4 regions of the Acinetobacter sp. ACNIH2 genome follow, and region 2 is predicted to be linked to each of the others. Evidence: predicted binding sites of a transcription regulator. Region 2 holds the regulator's gene; each other region holds the start of a gene.
What was found. Region 2 encodes PhoB, which activates phosphate uptake and scavenging genes when phosphate is short. Its sites were predicted from a motif close to TGTCATNAANCTGTCATAA; they were not measured.
Positions count from the first base shown of each region.

Region 1 (4,222 bases), 1.8 Mb from region 2:
GTGATGAGCTTAAGCCTAAACCTGATGTATTTCAAAAGAAAGTGTCTTCTGAGCAAATGCTCAAATATAAAAGTATGCAGTTTATGCATGACTCAATGTTTGATTCCAAGATTGCGAGGAACGTAGGACGCAAACTTTTTAATCCTAAGCTTTGGTCGGGGCAATTTGCCAACAAATTACTTATAAAGTCTGAATACATGTCTAAACATGGTGTGGTAGGTTGTGAAAGTTGTGGTCAATGTCGTCTAGCGGACACCTTATATATTTGCCCTGAAACTTGTCCCAAAGGCTTGGCAAATGGTCCTTGTGGTGGAACTAATTTAGATCGGTGTGAATTTGGAGATCGCGAATGTATTCACTCGGTTAAAGCACGTTTGGCAGAGCAGACTAACCAAATAGCAATATTAAAAGAACGCTTAATTGACACAGTGCCTATAGAATTACGTGGCACAAGTTCTTGGGTGAATTGGTTTAATCCCAAATAAAAAACACGCCTAAGCGTGTTTTTTATAAAATTGGTGAGGATTAGAAATTGTATTCCATACCTGTACCAATGACAGTGCGCTTGTCGTCATCACTTAACCAATCACGTTTTTGTTGCGCTACGATGCCGTAGAAACGTGCTTGCTTGTTAATTTTGTAGTCTAAACCGATGCCATACTGGTCAATAGTACGATCATCATGACCATCACGTGCAGTTTTTGCTGATTGGTATTGTCCTTTTACAGCAAAAGGAGTGTTACCAATTTTGTAAGTAACAGCAGCAATCCACGAATCTTCTTCTAGACCTTTGTAGTTAGCTAGAATCGCTTGACCGTTTGTATCTTTTTTACCAGTGTCATAAGCAGTTAAGTCGTCTTTTGGTTCAGCATGTTGCCACAAACCGCCAAGTACCAGACCTTTCACACCAATTGAAGCGAAGTCATAAGAACCTGTTACGCGGTAAGCATCAGAGTAAATATCTTTTAAGCTATATGCATTGTATTTACCTTGAATGCCAGAGTTACCAGCAACTGCTAGGGCTAGACCTAAATCTTTATTTTCATAGTTTAATGAAGCTGAAACTGCATCACCAAAGCCATCACGTTTGTCATTATTGCCAGTTGTTCCCGCTACTACGCTAGAAGAGCTTTCACCTTGTTGGAACATTACATTGAATGATAAGCCAGCAAGTAATTTAGGGTCAGATTCAAAACCAACGACGTTGTTTGAGCGCTCTTCACCATACATGGTATTAGTGATATCTAAAATTGTGTGGTCGTTGAAGATATCTTGATTGTTACCAGCCGCAGTCTTGAAGTAAGAGTCAAATTTACCTACTTTTAATGCACCAATACCATCACTTTTTAAACCAATGAAACGGTTACGTGCGCTAAGGTCTGTGTCTGAACCAGAACCATCAGTTGCGATTGCCCATTCTGCTAAATAGATTGCAGATAATTTTTCTGTTAGCTTTTCTTCACCTTTAATACCAAAGCGAGAAGCATTAGAGTTGATTTCAGTTACATCACTCTTGCCATCAAAACTTTTGTTATCAACATTGTCGATCGATACGTTTAGTTTACCGTACAATGTTGGCGCTGCCTGTGCTGCGTTTAAGCTTAAAGTTGTCACTGCTGCAGCAAGTAGCAATTTTTTCATTGAGATTTCTCCAAAACACGATTTTTATGGCAAGTGCCTACAAACTCTTATTTTCAGCTCGCTTCTGTACAATTCGTTACATAGCTCACCAACTTGCTATGCAGTATCTGTAAACTTTGTGACAGCAAAGTGAAAACTAAATGACAGTTTGATGACGCGATGTGATTGGATAACGCTCAGTTTTTGTTTTACTTTTTCTCTTAAATGAAAAATGGAGCCAACGGGCTCCATTTAATTTGTAGTTTATCAACTTAAGATTCTAAAGCAGCTTTAATTTTTTCAGCTTGAGCTTTAATCTTTTCTTGATCACCCATTTGTGCAGCGTGCTTACCTAAATGATGCACGTTGGTCGGAATGAGATGGAAATGGACATGCGGAACAGTTTGTCCAGCAGGTGCTCCACTTAATTGCATTAAGATAATGCCATCTACACCCAGTGCTTTTTCAATTGCACGTGCAATTTTTTGTGTGACCTGAATGGTATATGCGGCAGCTTCGGCAGGAAGATCAAGTAAGCTTATAGCTGGAGTTTTAGGAATGACTAGGGTGTGGCCTTCAGCTTGCGGCATGATATCCATAAAAGCAAGAACCTGATCATCTTCATAGACTTTAATTGCAGGAAGCTCTCCACGAAGAATTCTTGCAAAAATATTTTGATCATCGTAAGCCATAATTATTCCTTTAACAGTCTCCATTTAGGGAGAAGCTTGGTGGTTATTTACAATTTAATTCTTTCTGACGAGCTTTGATTTCGTCAAGACGTTGCTGCTCTTTGTCTGAAAATTTAGGTTTGGTAGTATAGCAATTGTCATTACCAAACTTTGCTTTTGCTTCAGGGTCTTTAAAACAGAAACCTTTAGATGCATAGATCACATCATGATCATTCTTGAGTTTTTGACACTCTTGCTCTGGCGTAGCGGCCAAAGTATTTGCACCAATAAGGGTTGATAGACCAGCAAGACAAGCAATAAGCAACTTACTCATAAGAGTTTCCTCACGGTTTGTAACAGTATATGTTTAATACCTTATTACAATATTGGGTTTAATTTGTCATCTTCAATGGCAATAAATTACTCTAGCGTACTTTTGCTCAACATGATAGGCAAAAGTTATATATATCAATAATTTTATAAAGTTAAATTGATAATAAAAATTTAACTCATTTAACTTTAATTGTTATTGTCTCTAGTTCAACGTTATGTTGGACTTTTTTGAATTTGTTATGGGGAATGACATGATTGAAAATTTTTATAAATATCTTGGGGCTTTACATGATGCCAGATTGTACGGATTCTTACTTGATTGGAATCCAGAATTATGGAAATTCGATGTTATTTTATATGTCCATATCTTCTCTGATTTTGATTGTGAATTGGAGCAATATTCGCTTGAGAAAGCCTTAGTGACATTTGAAAATGCTTCAATTGATAAATTCAGTATTACGAATGATTTAAGTTGCGGGCAATTTTACATAATTGATTACGAAGTTAAAGATCTAGGAAATGATAAGTATCAATTTGTTTTTGAATTTAACAAAACTGTACCAGAATTGGTTATCACGGCTGAAAATATGAGAATTACAACCTCTGGAGTTGTGGTAGAAAAGAATGAACAGCATCTGGCGACCAATTGGTCAAAATTATTTGATTAAAAGATTGCGGTATTAGCCAATTTGGTTATGTTTGATTTTGTTAAAATTATAAAAATAAAAAAGCCCCACTATGTTAAGTAGGGATTTTTATTAAATTTAAAATAAACTTTTGATTATAAAAAACCAAATCATTCCAACGTAATTTTGCTCCAAGATTCATATAATTTTACTGCACTAGAAAAATCACTTTCTGCAGGCGAAAGATCACTTGCTGCTTGTATGAGACTTTGTGTCAATGCAATTACAGGTGCTGAAAGTTTAGCATCACGGACCAAATCTAATGCTATTCCAGTATCCTTTGCCAATAACGGTAAAGCAAAGGTAAGCGGGAAACTACGGTTTAAAACACGTTGCGGTAATACGGTCTCAGTCACACCACTTTTACCACTAGAGGCATTAATACAATCTAGTGCTTCACCCAAATTTACACCATGTGCTTTTAAAGTGGTAAAGCCTTCGGCAACTGAGCAAAGATTGACTGCAAGAAGCATGTTATTCACCGCTTTCACAGCGAAACCAGCACCTGAGTTACCCACATGCTTAATGAGTTTTCCAATCGCTTGCAAGGCAGGGAGTGCTTTTTCGAACGCTTCTGCATCACCACCTACCATGACGGTCAGTGTGGCATTTTCAGCGCCAATCGTTTGACCACTTACAGGAGCATCTAAGAAAGTCACTTGTTGTGTTTGTAAAGCTTCTGCCAAATTTTTAGCAGACTCTGGTACACCACTTGTACAATCAATCCAAATACTACCTGCTTTTAACGCTAATCCAGAAATAAGCGCTTCAACATCTTGGCTTGTTGGAAGGCAAGAAAAAATAATGTCTGCCTGAACTGCATCTTGTAAAGAAACAGCAAGGGTTCCATATTCAGTTGCATGTTGTTCGGCCTTGGAAAAATTACGATTCCAAACAAAAACGGTTTCAAAA
Region 1 is NZ_CP026412.1:3,296,251-3,300,472, forward strand. It holds gene C3F34_RS15675 (methylenetetrahydrofolate reductase C-terminal domain-containing protein) at 1-485, shown strand, start outside; gene C3F34_RS15680 (porin) at 526-1,641, opposite strand; gene C3F34_RS15685 (HIT family protein) at 1,893-2,312, opposite strand; gene C3F34_RS15690 (YARHG domain-containing protein) at 2,356-2,625, opposite strand; gene C3F34_RS15695 (hypothetical protein) at 2,876-3,292, shown strand; gene C3F34_RS15700 (NAD(P)-dependent oxidoreductase) at 3,421-4,222, opposite strand, start outside.
Region 1: a site for PhoB is predicted at 1,780-1,798, ahead of C3F34_RS15680 (porin). Genes of this name have one in related genera too.

Region 2 (4,222 bases):
AGTACGTGTTTCACAATTGCCAGTCCTAAACCCGTTCCACCTGTTTGACGACTACGTGCGCTATCTACACGATAAAAGCGTTCGGTTAAGCGTGGCAAATGTTTCGGATCAATACCAATACCCGTATCTTCAACCGTGAAATAACCATGTTCGCCATCATCATGCCAACCCATGGTAATGGTACCGCCTTTTGGGGTGTATTTAATCGCATTGGTAATGAGGTTGCTAAACGCACTGGCCAACTCGGTATCTGAACCAATGAGGTCGCAATGACTGTCGATGTCCAAATTCAGGGTATGGCCATAATCCACGTTATAGGCCTGCGCATCATCGAATAACTGATTCATCAGGCTTGGCATTTCAATAATCTGGTTTTTGGCAATTTGCTTATTATTTTCCAAACGGGATAACAGCAAGAGGTCATTGACCAAGGCATTCATACGTTTAGTCTGTGCCTGCATTTGCTCAAACGCACGCTTCCAACGTGGGTTTAAATCTTCTTGATCGGTAAAGGTTTCAATATAACCACTTAGTACTGTTAAAGGCGTACGTAATTCATGTGAAATATTATCGACAAAATCTTTACGCATTTGCTCCAAGTTATGCATCCGAGTCACATCATATGCTACTAAAAGACGGCTTTCACCGCCAAAGCGAGTCATTTTGATTTGTACGTAATGATCTTCAAACACTGAGGATTTCATTTTAATCCCATCAGGGATTTGATCGCTTTGTTTGAAATATTCAATAAAACTCGGCTGGCGTAGAATGGTCATAATATTGCGACCACGATCTAGCGCCTGAATGCCCAATAATTTTTCTGCCGCGGGATTCCACCATTCAATTTGATGTGACTCATCAATTAACACCACGGCTTCTGCCAGTGCCACCAAAGAGGATTGTGCACGGTCAATCAAGCCAACCATTTCGGCTTGAACAATACGTTCTTGGCGCTGTGCACGATAGACATTAAATAATAATGCTCCCCAGATGCCATTTAAATTGGGCGGAACATCATAAGGACGGTTAGAAATCCATTCATTGACCAAGTACAAAGAGCGCAGTTGGAAACCGAAGAAAATGGTAAAAGCAGTAAAAATACAAACCCAAAAATACCCGATGCCAAACCCGATCAAGCTTGCAATCAGCAATAGAAAAACCAGTAAACGTAAATCTTGTTTGGCAAATATCCATAAACTGCTGTAACGGAATTTTTGATGCTCACGCGCCAGTTCGGGGACAGGGTAGGGTTCATACATAAAACTAAAATTAACCTAAAGCTACATCAGCACGAGTGGAGAAGCGGTAACCCGTTCCACGCACGGTTTGAACAAAACGGTCTGCACCATAGGGTTCTAAGACTTTGCGTAAACGGCGAATATGGACATCAATAGTACGGTCTTCAATATAGACATTTCCACCCCAAACTTGATCAAGCAGTTGCGCACGGGTATAAGCACGCTCAGGATGTGTCATGAAGAAGGCCAATAAACGATATTCAGTTGGACCCATTTCTAGAATATTATTGCCAAAACTCACGCGTTGGCTGACTGGGTCAAGCAATAAACCATTGGCATCAATGGTTTTTTCTCCACTCAGAGCATTGGCGCGACGCAGAACAGCTTTAATGCGCGATACCAATTCGCGTGTCGAAAAAGGTTTGGTCATGTAGTCATCTGCACCTGCATCGAGACCTTGGACTTTATGGTCTTCTTCTCCGCGTGCAGTGAGCATAATCACAGGAATTTCAGATAAATTTTCATCGCGTTTAAGGCGACGACAGAGATCGACACCGCTGACACCACCAGGCATCATCCAGTCGAGCAGAATTAACGCTGGGCGTTGATCGACAATCATTTGATGCGCCTGTTTTGCATCTTCTGCCTGTAAGCATTGAAAGCCTGCCATATCCAAAGAGGTATGAATCATCTCTCGAATTGGAAGTTCGTCATCGACGATTAGTATGTAGTCATCTTTCACAACGCAATATCCTATTGATGATAACGGTAGGCCGTTTTTTATTTATGACAGGCTTATTACAAAGATTAATTATGACAGTATCATTGCAGAATAGGGCAGAATCCCAATTTTCGCAAAGTTTTGTGACAATTTTTAGTCGAATTCGTGAACAATTTTAGACAAACTTAATGGCTGCCTTAAAATCTGGTTCAATTCTTTTGTAAAAATTAAATTGCTGTAATTTAATTTTTTTTCTCAGAAAATGATTCGAGTAGAGCTAAAAAAACCACTCGACATGATGCCAATACATCTTCCATAGACTGTTTAAAGCCACTGATGACCCAACGAATCGCAATCTGGGTAACATAACCATTTAAGCCTGTAGAAACCCATGAAATTTCACGTTCTGAATGCGGGATATTCGGCATCATTAACATGACAAAAGCATGAATCATACGGTCAAAACGCAACATGGTTTCGTGAATGGTGGCTTGGTTATGCAGTTCTTGTACCAGCATAGCATCGATATAAATAATACGTGCCATACGTGGGTTATCTTTAAGCGTGGTAAGTAGGGCGGTTAAGCCAGCATCGACCATTTTTTCATGACTGTTTGAGGCTTGCATAATCGCTTGCATGACATTTTGTTGCAGTTCATCAATCAGTTTTAAAAAGATGGTTTGGAAGAGTTGATCACTCTTTTTAAAGGATTCATAAAAATAGCGTTCGGTCAGTTTGGCTTCATTGCAAATATCTTTGACCGTGACGGCAAAAAAACCATGGGTGCCATAAACTTCAATACCTGCCTCGATGAGTTTTTCACGGCGTGCCTGCTGACGTTCAGTCAAAGACAACCCTTTAAACTGGCGTTCTTTATTTTTTAACGGTTGGTTATTTTTTCCTGCATCGTTGGTATTGGAATAAGTCATAAAGATAAAACGTAGCAAAGACCGCTTATAGTTTAACAACAATTGTTGCAAATGCCTAAATTAAACGCAGGATTCGGCTCAAAGGAGATTCGTCAGACATTTATTGACAATGATTATTGTCAAATTTATATTGAGAGAGTCTTTCGCATTATGCATAAAAGAATGGGGGTAGCTTTGTCATACCGCCTTAGGAACCAATAAGGAAAGAAAATGAAAACATTTAACAATAAAGTCGCCGCTGTAACAGGTGCGGGTTCAGGGATTGGTCAACAGTTGGCATTGCTTTTAGCTCAACAAGGTTGTCACCTTTCTTTAAGTGATATTAATGAGCAAGGTTTGGCAAAAACCGTAGAATTACTCAAAGACAGCAATGTACGAGTGACCACCAAAAAACTAGATGTATCTGACCGTGAAGCCATGCGTACTTGGGCAGAAGAAACGGTACAAAATCATGGTTCAGTCAATATGATTTTTAACAATGCTGGGGTGGCGTTGGGCTCGACAGTAGAAGGTGCGAGTTATGATGAACTGGAATGGATTGTGGGGATTAATTTCTGGGGCGTCGTTTACGGAACCAAAGAGTTTTTACCATTGATTAAGCAAACAGGCGATGGTCATATCATCAACATTTCTAGCTTATTCGGTTTAACGGCTCAACCCACCCAATCGGCTTATAATGCCACCAAATTTGCGGTTCGTGGTTTTACTGAATCCCTACGTCAGGAACTGGATATTGAAAATTGTGGCGTTAGTGCGTTGTGTGTACATCCAGGTGGTATTCGCACCAATATTGCCAATGATGCGCGTATGAATGACAGCTTGCGTAGCTTGGGGATGAATCCAGAAAAATCGGCACGTGCATTTAACAAGTTATTACGTATTCCACCAGAAGAAGCTGCACGTCAAATTTTAGCTGCGGTACAAAAGGATAAGCGTCGTGTTTTGATTGGTAATGATGCAAAATCTTTAGATCTGATTCAGCGTATTTTGCCAACAGGCTATCAAAAAGTGACGGCTATGGCGACGTCATTCAGCAAGCGTTTTAAATAACAAGCAGAGTAAATAAAAAGCAGGTGTCGATCTTCAGATCAACACCTGCTTTTTTATGTATGGTTTATCAAATTAAACTTTCTACGGTTTTCTTTTTCCAGACGAATTGGTAATACAGACCTTGCATCACACATAAGCACACAAAGGCAAGCGCATAGGCATACCATATACCTTGCAGTCCCCACCAGTCACTAAATAAATAAGCGCAGGGAACTTCAATAGCAATAATGGCAACAATGTTGATGATCATCGGAACGGTGACGGTACCACTGGCACGCATAATC
Region 2 is NZ_CP026412.1:1,534,895-1,539,116, forward strand. It holds gene phoR (phosphate regulon sensor histidine kinase PhoR) at 1-1,259, opposite strand, end outside; gene phoB (phosphate regulon transcriptional regulator PhoB) at 1,270-1,980, opposite strand; gene C3F34_RS07190 (TetR/AcrR family transcriptional regulator) at 2,202-2,888, opposite strand; gene C3F34_RS07195 (SDR family NAD(P)-dependent oxidoreductase) at 3,099-3,938, shown strand; gene C3F34_RS07200 (MATE family efflux transporter) at 4,006-4,222, opposite strand, start outside.

Region 3 (4,222 bases), 1.0 Mb from region 2:
AAATCTAATCTTTCTGTATCTAGCCCTGAGCGCTTCAATTTTTCAGCTCCAATCCCTCTAGAGTTTAAATGTTTTATGCAGCCCTATATCCATGTATAAACTATATAAATGAAAGCTAATAACTCAACAATACTGACCACATCTTCATGAGCCTTTTCATAAACCTTCAACCCAACCCATCGACTGAACGATCTTTCAGACACAAAAAAAGCGCTGACGATGCAGCGCTTCTATTTCGTCTCTTAAGAACCTTAAGAAACGAACTGGAGGAAAATCCAGTATAAACCACCTGATAAACAAATGGTGGCAGGAAGTGTAAAAATCCATGCCGAAAGAATTGTTTTCACAGTTGCAAAATTCAAGCCTGATTTGTTCGCTACCATCGTACCTGCAACTGCACTGTTTAATACGTGAGTTGTTGACACAGGCATACCAAAACCATCGGCTGCTGCAATTGTTGACATTGCTACAAGTTCAGCAGACATCCCTTGACCATACGTCATGTGATGCTTACCAATACGCTCGCCTACAGTCACTACGATACGCTTCCAGCCTACCATTGTACCTAGACCTAAAGCCAATGCCACAGCTACTTTTACCCAAGTTGGGATGTACTGTAAAAAGCTATCCAAATTGCTACGGTACTCTTTTACTACCTTTTGCTGCGCTTCTGACATCGCAGGTAACTGGTCTGCTTTATCCAAACGCTTAAACGCAGTCGTGCTCAAATACATATCATTACGGATAGATGAAACTGCATCTTCAGGAATATTTTTTAAGTCACCATACTGAGCAACACGGTCACCTAAATGATCGGTCAAACTTGCCAAAGCAGGTACCACTTCTGGCGTGATTTCTTTGGTTTGAATATAGGCAGTAATGGTTTGACGCGCTTGTTCATCTGGAATATCTGCATGTGCAGGGTACATCGCAACAGCAGCTTGAGATGACAATTGCTCAAATGACTGGATATGTGCTTGGTCTAAATTCTTGTTGAGTGAATAGGCCAATGGCACCAAACCAATCAAAATTAACATGATTAAGCCCATGCCCTTTTGACCGTCGTTTGAACCATGCGCAAAGCTTACACCTGTACAAGTAAAAATTAGAATTGCACGAATAAGTGGCGGTGGTGGTTTGTTGCCTTCAGGTGGCTGGAATAATTCAAGCTGGCGTTTGAAGATTTTTTTCACCAACAAGAAAACCACAGCAGCAAATGCAAAACCAATTAATGGAGAAAACAGTAATGCTTTACCCACTTTAATTACTTGGTCCATATCTACACCGCTGGCACCACTACCTGAGTGTAATAGGTAATTCATAATCCCTACACCCAAAATAGAACCAATCAAAGTGTGTGAACTCGATGCAGGAATCCCCAAGAACCAAGTGCCTAAATTCCATAGAATTGCAGCAATCAGCATGGCAAAGACCATAGCAAAGCCTGCCCCTGAACTCACATTCATGATCAGTTCAACTGGCAATAAAGCAATAATGCCGTAAGCAACCGCACCACTGGCAACCATAACCCCAAGGAAATTACAAAAACCAGCCCACATCACTGCAACAGGTGCAGAAAGAGCATTGGTATAAATTACTGTTGCTACCGCGTTGGCTGTGTCATGAAAACCATTGACAAACTCAAAGCCTAGCGCAATTAATAATGCCGTCGCTAAAAGAATAACAGAATACAAACTTAATGGTGGTACATGCGACAAGTCAGCAGATACCTGAAACCCAATATAAATGAGGGTCGCAATAATGACCGTAAAAAACACCGGCATAAAAAACTTCGGTGTTGGAACATGCACATTCGTCGACTTGTTCGATGCTGAATGCATACGATCTTGGACTGGAGGAGTTTTTGAATTCATGCAGACGGTTAAGAGGATAATAAAATCCCCTTATTGTTAAATTAAATTGTGACAATTATATGACAAACAGGTGTCATATAAAGCCAAATTTTTAACAATTGACCTGTTTTAAATCACTCCGCGCTACAATGGGGAGGATTTTTGACTGTAAATCTGTTTTTTTCAAATACTTATAACAAAAAAATATTTCATGTAAAAAAGTAGTTGATTTTCAGAATTGTAAAAAAATTTGTCACTCTCTGATGGGCTTTCACCTTGAAATTGAAACCGATTCATCATGCCTATGTAATATTGCATTTCAATGAAATAGCAAAGTAACTGTTATTTCTTACATGAAAACTGCTAACTTGACAGTCAAAAAGCTGAATTAAAATAAAATTAGCTCTGAGTTCTGCTAAAATATGCTCCATTTCAAGACTTGCCGTGTATTGGGGTTATTTATGTCCACGCTTACCACCCTTAAAAAACTTCTCGCTGAGCGTATATTGATCATCGATGGTGCGATGGGCACCATGATTCAGCGTCATAAGCTTGAAGAAGAAGATTATCGTGGTGAGCGTTTTGCCGATTGGGCACATGACTTAAAAGGTAACAATGACCTTTTAGTTTTAACTCAACCTCAAATCATTCAAGGCATTCATGAAGCTTATCTTGATGCAGGCGCAGACATTATTGAAACCAACAGCTTTAACGGCACCCGTGTTTCTATGTCTGACTACCACATGGAAGATCTTGTCCCAGAGATTAACCGTGAAGCAGCACGTTTAGCCAAAGCAGCGTGTGAGAAGTATTCGACTCCAGATAAACCGCGTTTTGTAGCAGGTGTACTCGGTCCAACATCGCGTACCTGTTCCATTTCACCGAATGTAAATGACCCTGCCTTTCGTAACATTACCTTTGATGAGCTAAAAGAAAACTATATTGAGGCAACTCATGCGCTGATTGAAGGCGGTGCAGATATCATTCTGATTGAAACCGTTTTTGATACATTAAACTGTAAAGCTGCAATTTTTGCGGTGAAAGAAGTCTTTAAGCAACTTAGTCATGAATTACCACTCATGATTTCAGGGACTATTACCGATGCATCGGGTCGTACCTTAACAGGTCAAACTGCGGAAGCGTTCTGGAACTCTGTACGTCATGGTGACTTACTATCGATTGGTTTTAACTGTGCCCTTGGTGCAGATGCTATGCGTCCTCACGTTAAAACCGTGTCTGATGTGGCTGATACGTTCATTTCTGCTCATCCAAATGCAGGCTTACCAAATGCTTTTGGTGAATATGATGAAACACCAGAACAAACTGCTGCCTTCTTAAAAGAATTTGCAGAAAGTGGTTTGATCAATATTACCGGTGGTTGCTGTGGTACGACACCAGACCATATTCGTGCGATTGCCAATGCTGTAAAAGACATTGCACCACGTCAAATTCCTGAAACTAAGCCAGCTTGTCGCTTAAGTGGTTTAGAACCATTTAATATTTATGATGACTCATTGTTCGTTAACGTGGGTGAACGTACCAACGTTACTGGTTCAAAAAAATTCTTACGCTTAATTCGTGAAGAAAACTTTGCCGAAGCTTTAGAAGTTGCACAGCAACAAGTGGAAGCTGGCGCTCAGATTATCGACATTAACATGGATGAAGGGATGCTCGATTCGCAAAATGCGATGGTACATTTCCTAAACCTTGTGGCATCTGAGCCAGATATTTCGCGTGTGCCTATCATGATTGACTCATCAAAATGGGAAATCATTGAAGCAGGCCTAAAATGCGTACAAGGTAAACCTGTTGTTAACTCGATTTCGTTAAAAGAAGGTTATGACGAGTTTGTCGAAAAAGCTCGCTTGTGTCGCCAATATGGTGCTGCGATTATTGTGATGGCTTTTGATGAAACTGGTCAGGCCGACACTGCTGAGCGTAAACGCGAAATCTGTAAACGTTCTTATGACGTTTTGGTTAACGATGTAGGCTTCCCTGCTGAAGATATTATTTTTGACCCGAACGTGTTCGCAGTAGCAACAGGTATTGAAGAACACAATAACTATGGTGTCGATTTTATTGAAGCCACAGGTTGGATTAAACAGAATTTACCTCATGCCATGATTTCTGGCGGTGTATCGAACGTTTCATTCTCGTTCCGTGGAAATGAGCCTGTTCGTGAAGCGATTCACTCTGTGTTCTTGTACCATGCCATTAAACAAGGCATGACTATGGGTATTGTAAATGCCGGTCAAATGGCAATTTATGACGATATTCCTAAAGAACTCAAAGATGCAGTTGAAGATGTTGTTTTAAACCAGAACCAAGGTGAGTCTGGTCAGCTTGCGACCGAAAAACTACTTGAAGTT
Region 3 is NZ_CP026412.1:2,554,128-2,558,349, reverse strand. It holds gene C3F34_RS11985 (inorganic phosphate transporter) at 252-1,874, opposite strand; gene metH (methionine synthase) at 2,315-4,222, shown strand, end outside.
Region 3: a site for PhoB is predicted at 1,921-1,939, ahead of C3F34_RS11985 (inorganic phosphate transporter). Genes of this name have one in related genera too.

Region 4 (4,222 bases), 630 kb from region 2:
CTTCTTCTTGAGGTTTGCCAGCAGTTTCTTGCCATGCTTCGATGAACGCCTCTTTAGACAATTCAGCCTTAGTCTGCTCAATAAAACGCTCTGGTACTTCTATAGCAGTCTGCTGTATCGGTGTTTTAACAAAGGCTGATGATTGAGCGTAGGAAGATGCTACACGTGGCTCATCTACTGTGGCTGTCTGTTGTTCTTCTGCATCAAAATCGTCCAGAAAACGATCTAATTCATCGTTCAACATATGTGCCTTTGTTGCCCCAGCAGCAACACCTACCGCAGTAGAGATACTCGAAATTGGAGCTTCTGCAACGGCAATATCAGGAATTGCGGTAGCTTGAATAGTTTGAACTTCGCTACGTTGGAATGGACTATGTACATCCGAAGCTGCCTTACCACTAGGTACAGCAGCAAGTAGCTCATCAAAAATCTCATCATCGTCCCAATCAAGATTACTTTTGACTGGTTTCGGAGAAGATTCTATCTGAACATCAACGGGATATTGACGCTCTACTACCGAATTGAAATCATGCTTAGGAACCACAGTTTCATCTTCAGCAGCTTTTAATAATGCTTCAATGTCTTGTTTATGTAGTTGATCATTATTGGTATTTAAGGCACGCCAAACTTCACCTGTCGCAATGGTGCGCTGGCTATCTTGTTCAAGTTGATGTGCTTTGGCGATAGTTTTTTCAAACTCTTCATCGTCGTCTAAATCGAACTCAGTTGGTTGATTCAATTGAGACTCTTTCTGCACCATATCATCAAACAAACGCTCTGCTGCCACACCTGCAATAAATGGTTGTTCTACAGAGGCTTGAGATGGTTTGCTATGATCCGATTCTGTTTGATCAGCAACCTTGCTTGGAGCAACTGCAATCACCTGTTTTTTGACTTGAGGTGTGGTACGATCAAAATCAGATTCGCTCTCGGGCACATTTTTATAAAATAAATCTTGTAAATACGCAGGTGTAGCTCGCAAGGTATCCCACGTTTTGTTCCACTTTACCCCAAAGGCCAAAGTAAACAACACTACCCAAAACACCACTAAAAACAGTGCGGCACCATAAATGGTCAGCAGTTGACTCAGACTTTGCCCCAACTCATAGCCAATAATCCCACCAGAAGCATTGGCTAAAGTATCTGCAGGTACTTCCCAAAATAAAAATAAGAGTGTTGCCGTTGCCAACAAAATGAAAAACTGAGCAGCATAACGAAATGGTCGGTTCAAAAAGCTACGTGGCCACCAAACCTGAATCGCTTCAATAAATAAGAAAAGTGGGATGAGTAAGCTTGCCCAACCTAAAAATCCAAACAATAAATCTGAAATCCATGCTCCAGCGACACCGCTTGCATTGGAAACCTGTTGGGTGTCACTCGAAATATGCATCCAACCTGGATCAAAAGGTGTATAAGTGACTGTTGCAAGGAACAGATAAATCCCAAATGAGACTAAAAATAACGTCATCATTAAGCGCTGTGCATAAGCACCTGACACCGCAGCCATACTCTGTCCTGTAAGCATTTTTTCATTCATGTTTTTTTGGAAAACAACCTGAATTTGTTTCTTAATAAAACCTGATATTATGCACCTGTTCACGTAAAAAAGATGCAAGATTATGAGGGCTTGTTGTTAACTTTATTCTATATAGCTCAAATCGATTTGTATGATCAATATTACCCACATTGAACACACACAACTGTTATACACTTTCACGTATAATTTCATAAATTTTGAAAGAAAAAAAGGATGTCGCGAATGAGCGCTCGTCACTCACGATTAATTATTTTAGGTTCTGGTCCTGCAGGTTACAGCGCTGCAGTTTATGCTGCGCGTGCCAATTTAAAGCCAATGCTGATTGCTGGCTTGCAATTGGGTGGTCAATTAACCACAACGACCGAAGTCGATAACTGGCCAGGTGACCCAGAAGGTTTAACAGGTCCAGCGTTGATGGAACGTATGCAAGCCCATGCAGAACGTTTTGGCACAGAAATAGTGTATGACCACATTAATGAAGTTGACCTCAGTGTTCGTCCATTCGTCCTTAAAGGCGATATGGAAGAATTTACTTGTGATGCACTGATTATCTCAACGGGTGCAACTGCACAATATTTAGGCTTAGAATCTGAAGCAAAATTCATGGGGCAAGGCGTGAGTGCTTGTGCAACTTGTGATGGTTTCTTCTATAAAAACCAGAAAGTCATGGTGGTTGGCGGCGGTAATACCGCAGTCGAAGAAGCCCTCTACCTGTCTAACATTGCTTCACACGTGACGCTTGTGCATCGTCGTGACAGTTTACGTTCAGAGAAAATTCTACAGGACCATTTATTTGAAAAAGAAAAAGAAGGCAAAATTAGCATTCTTTGGAACAATCAAGTTGATGAAGTCTTGGGTGATAACACAGGTGTAACTTCTGTACGCTTAAAATCAACTGTAGATGCAAGCACACAAGATATTGATGTCCAAGGTTTATTCGTTGCAATTGGTCACAAACCGAATACGGGGATGTTTGAAGGTCAACTCAATCTACGTGATGGCTATATTCAAGTGCAAAGTGGTACCTCTGGCAATGCAACAGCAACATCGGTTGCAGGTGTATTCGCAGCAGGTGACGTTGCAGATAGCATCTACCGTCAAGCCATTACTTCAGCAGGTTCGGGCTGTATGGCTGCGCTTGATGCTGAAAAATATCTGGATGCTCTAGGTTCATAATCCTTTGCATCTACGATGAAAACCGTCCGAAAAGGGCGGTTTTTTTATGTATGATAGCGTAAAGAATAATCCCTGAATTTAATCATGCAGCATACTTTAGCACCTTCTGAATATTTATTTCCCGATCCCATAAACTCAGACCCAGAAGGACATGGACTGATTTGCATAGGTGCTGACCTCTCCCCTTCTACGCTTTTTGAGGCCTATACACACGGTCTTTTTCCCTGGTTTTCTGAAGGTGAACCTATTTGCTGGTGGTGTCCCGAGCCACGCTGCATTATTCGACCTGAGCAATATCATCCGAGTAAATCCTTGCTGCGGAATATGAAAAAGCATGACTATAAAATTACCATTAATCATGCTTTTGAATCGGTAATTCGCTCCTGTGCCCTGCCTCGCAGTTATGCAAATGACACGTGGATTTCCGAAGATATCATTCAAGGTTATTTAGGTATGTTTTCAGCAGGTTATGCCTATAGTGTGGAAGTGTGGGAACAGGATCAGCTTGTCGGTGGCCTGTATGGAGTAAACATTGGCAAGGGCTGTTTTGGTGAATCCATGTTCAGCACACGAACAGACGTGTCTAAAATGGCATTTTATACCCTGATGTTGCTCGGGCAAGAAAACCAGTTACCTTGGATTGACTGTCAATTGGTTAATGATCATTTACTCAGTCTTGGTGCTTGTACGATTTCTCGACAAGCGTATTTAAATTCGTTACAAGATATTATAAAACAACCCCCTATCGATTGGAAAAAGTATCAAGAGGGTGTATTTTCAAGTAAAAGAATAGCGTTATCTTCGCAATTAATCGAATGAAAACAATAGAGGGATCTTTATGAATTCATATCACCCGAAGTCCCTGTTAAATGATTTACAGTACTATATTACGCCACCACATGAATGCAGTTATCTTGAAAAGAAATCTGCTCGCATGGTTTTTCTAGATCCAGCCCATCGGATTGATGTGGTCACTTTGTCTGAACTTTCACGTGTCGGTTTTCGTCGTAGTGGAGACTTTGTTTACCGTCCTGAATGCCATTTGTGCCGTCAATGCTTGTCTTGCCGCGTTCCCGTCCAAGAGTTTCAAATGAACAGCAAGCAAAAAAAAGCTTGGAAACGCAATCAAGATCTCACAGTCAAAATTACTCAACCGAAAGATGCGAGTGATGTACATTATGCGTTGTATGAACGCTACATTCGTGAACGCCATGCCGACGGTGATATGTTCCCCCCTAGCTATGACCAGTTTGAAAAATTTCTGATTCATACCTGCACTGAAAGTTTTTTTCTGGAACTGTGGAAAGATGAGCAGTTACTCTGTGTCTCAACCTGCGATCAGTTAGATGATGGTGTGTCTGCGGTATATACCTTTTTTGATCCCAATGAAAATCGTCGTTCATTAGGGGCTTTTGCCATCATGAAACAAATCCAATATGCGCAACAACAGCAATTGGACTATGTTTATTTGGGTTATTGGGTGCCCCATTCCAATAAAATGAATTATAA
Region 4 is NZ_CP026412.1:2,168,174-2,172,395, reverse strand. It holds gene C3F34_RS10200 (DNA translocase FtsK) at 1-1,507, opposite strand, end outside; gene trxB (thioredoxin-disulfide reductase) at 1,760-2,713, shown strand; gene aat (leucyl/phenylalanyl-tRNA--protein transferase) at 2,798-3,532, shown strand; gene C3F34_RS10185 (arginyltransferase) at 3,552-4,222, shown strand, end outside.
Region 4: a site for PhoB is predicted at 1,618-1,636, ahead of C3F34_RS10200 (DNA translocase FtsK). Genes of this name have one in related genera too.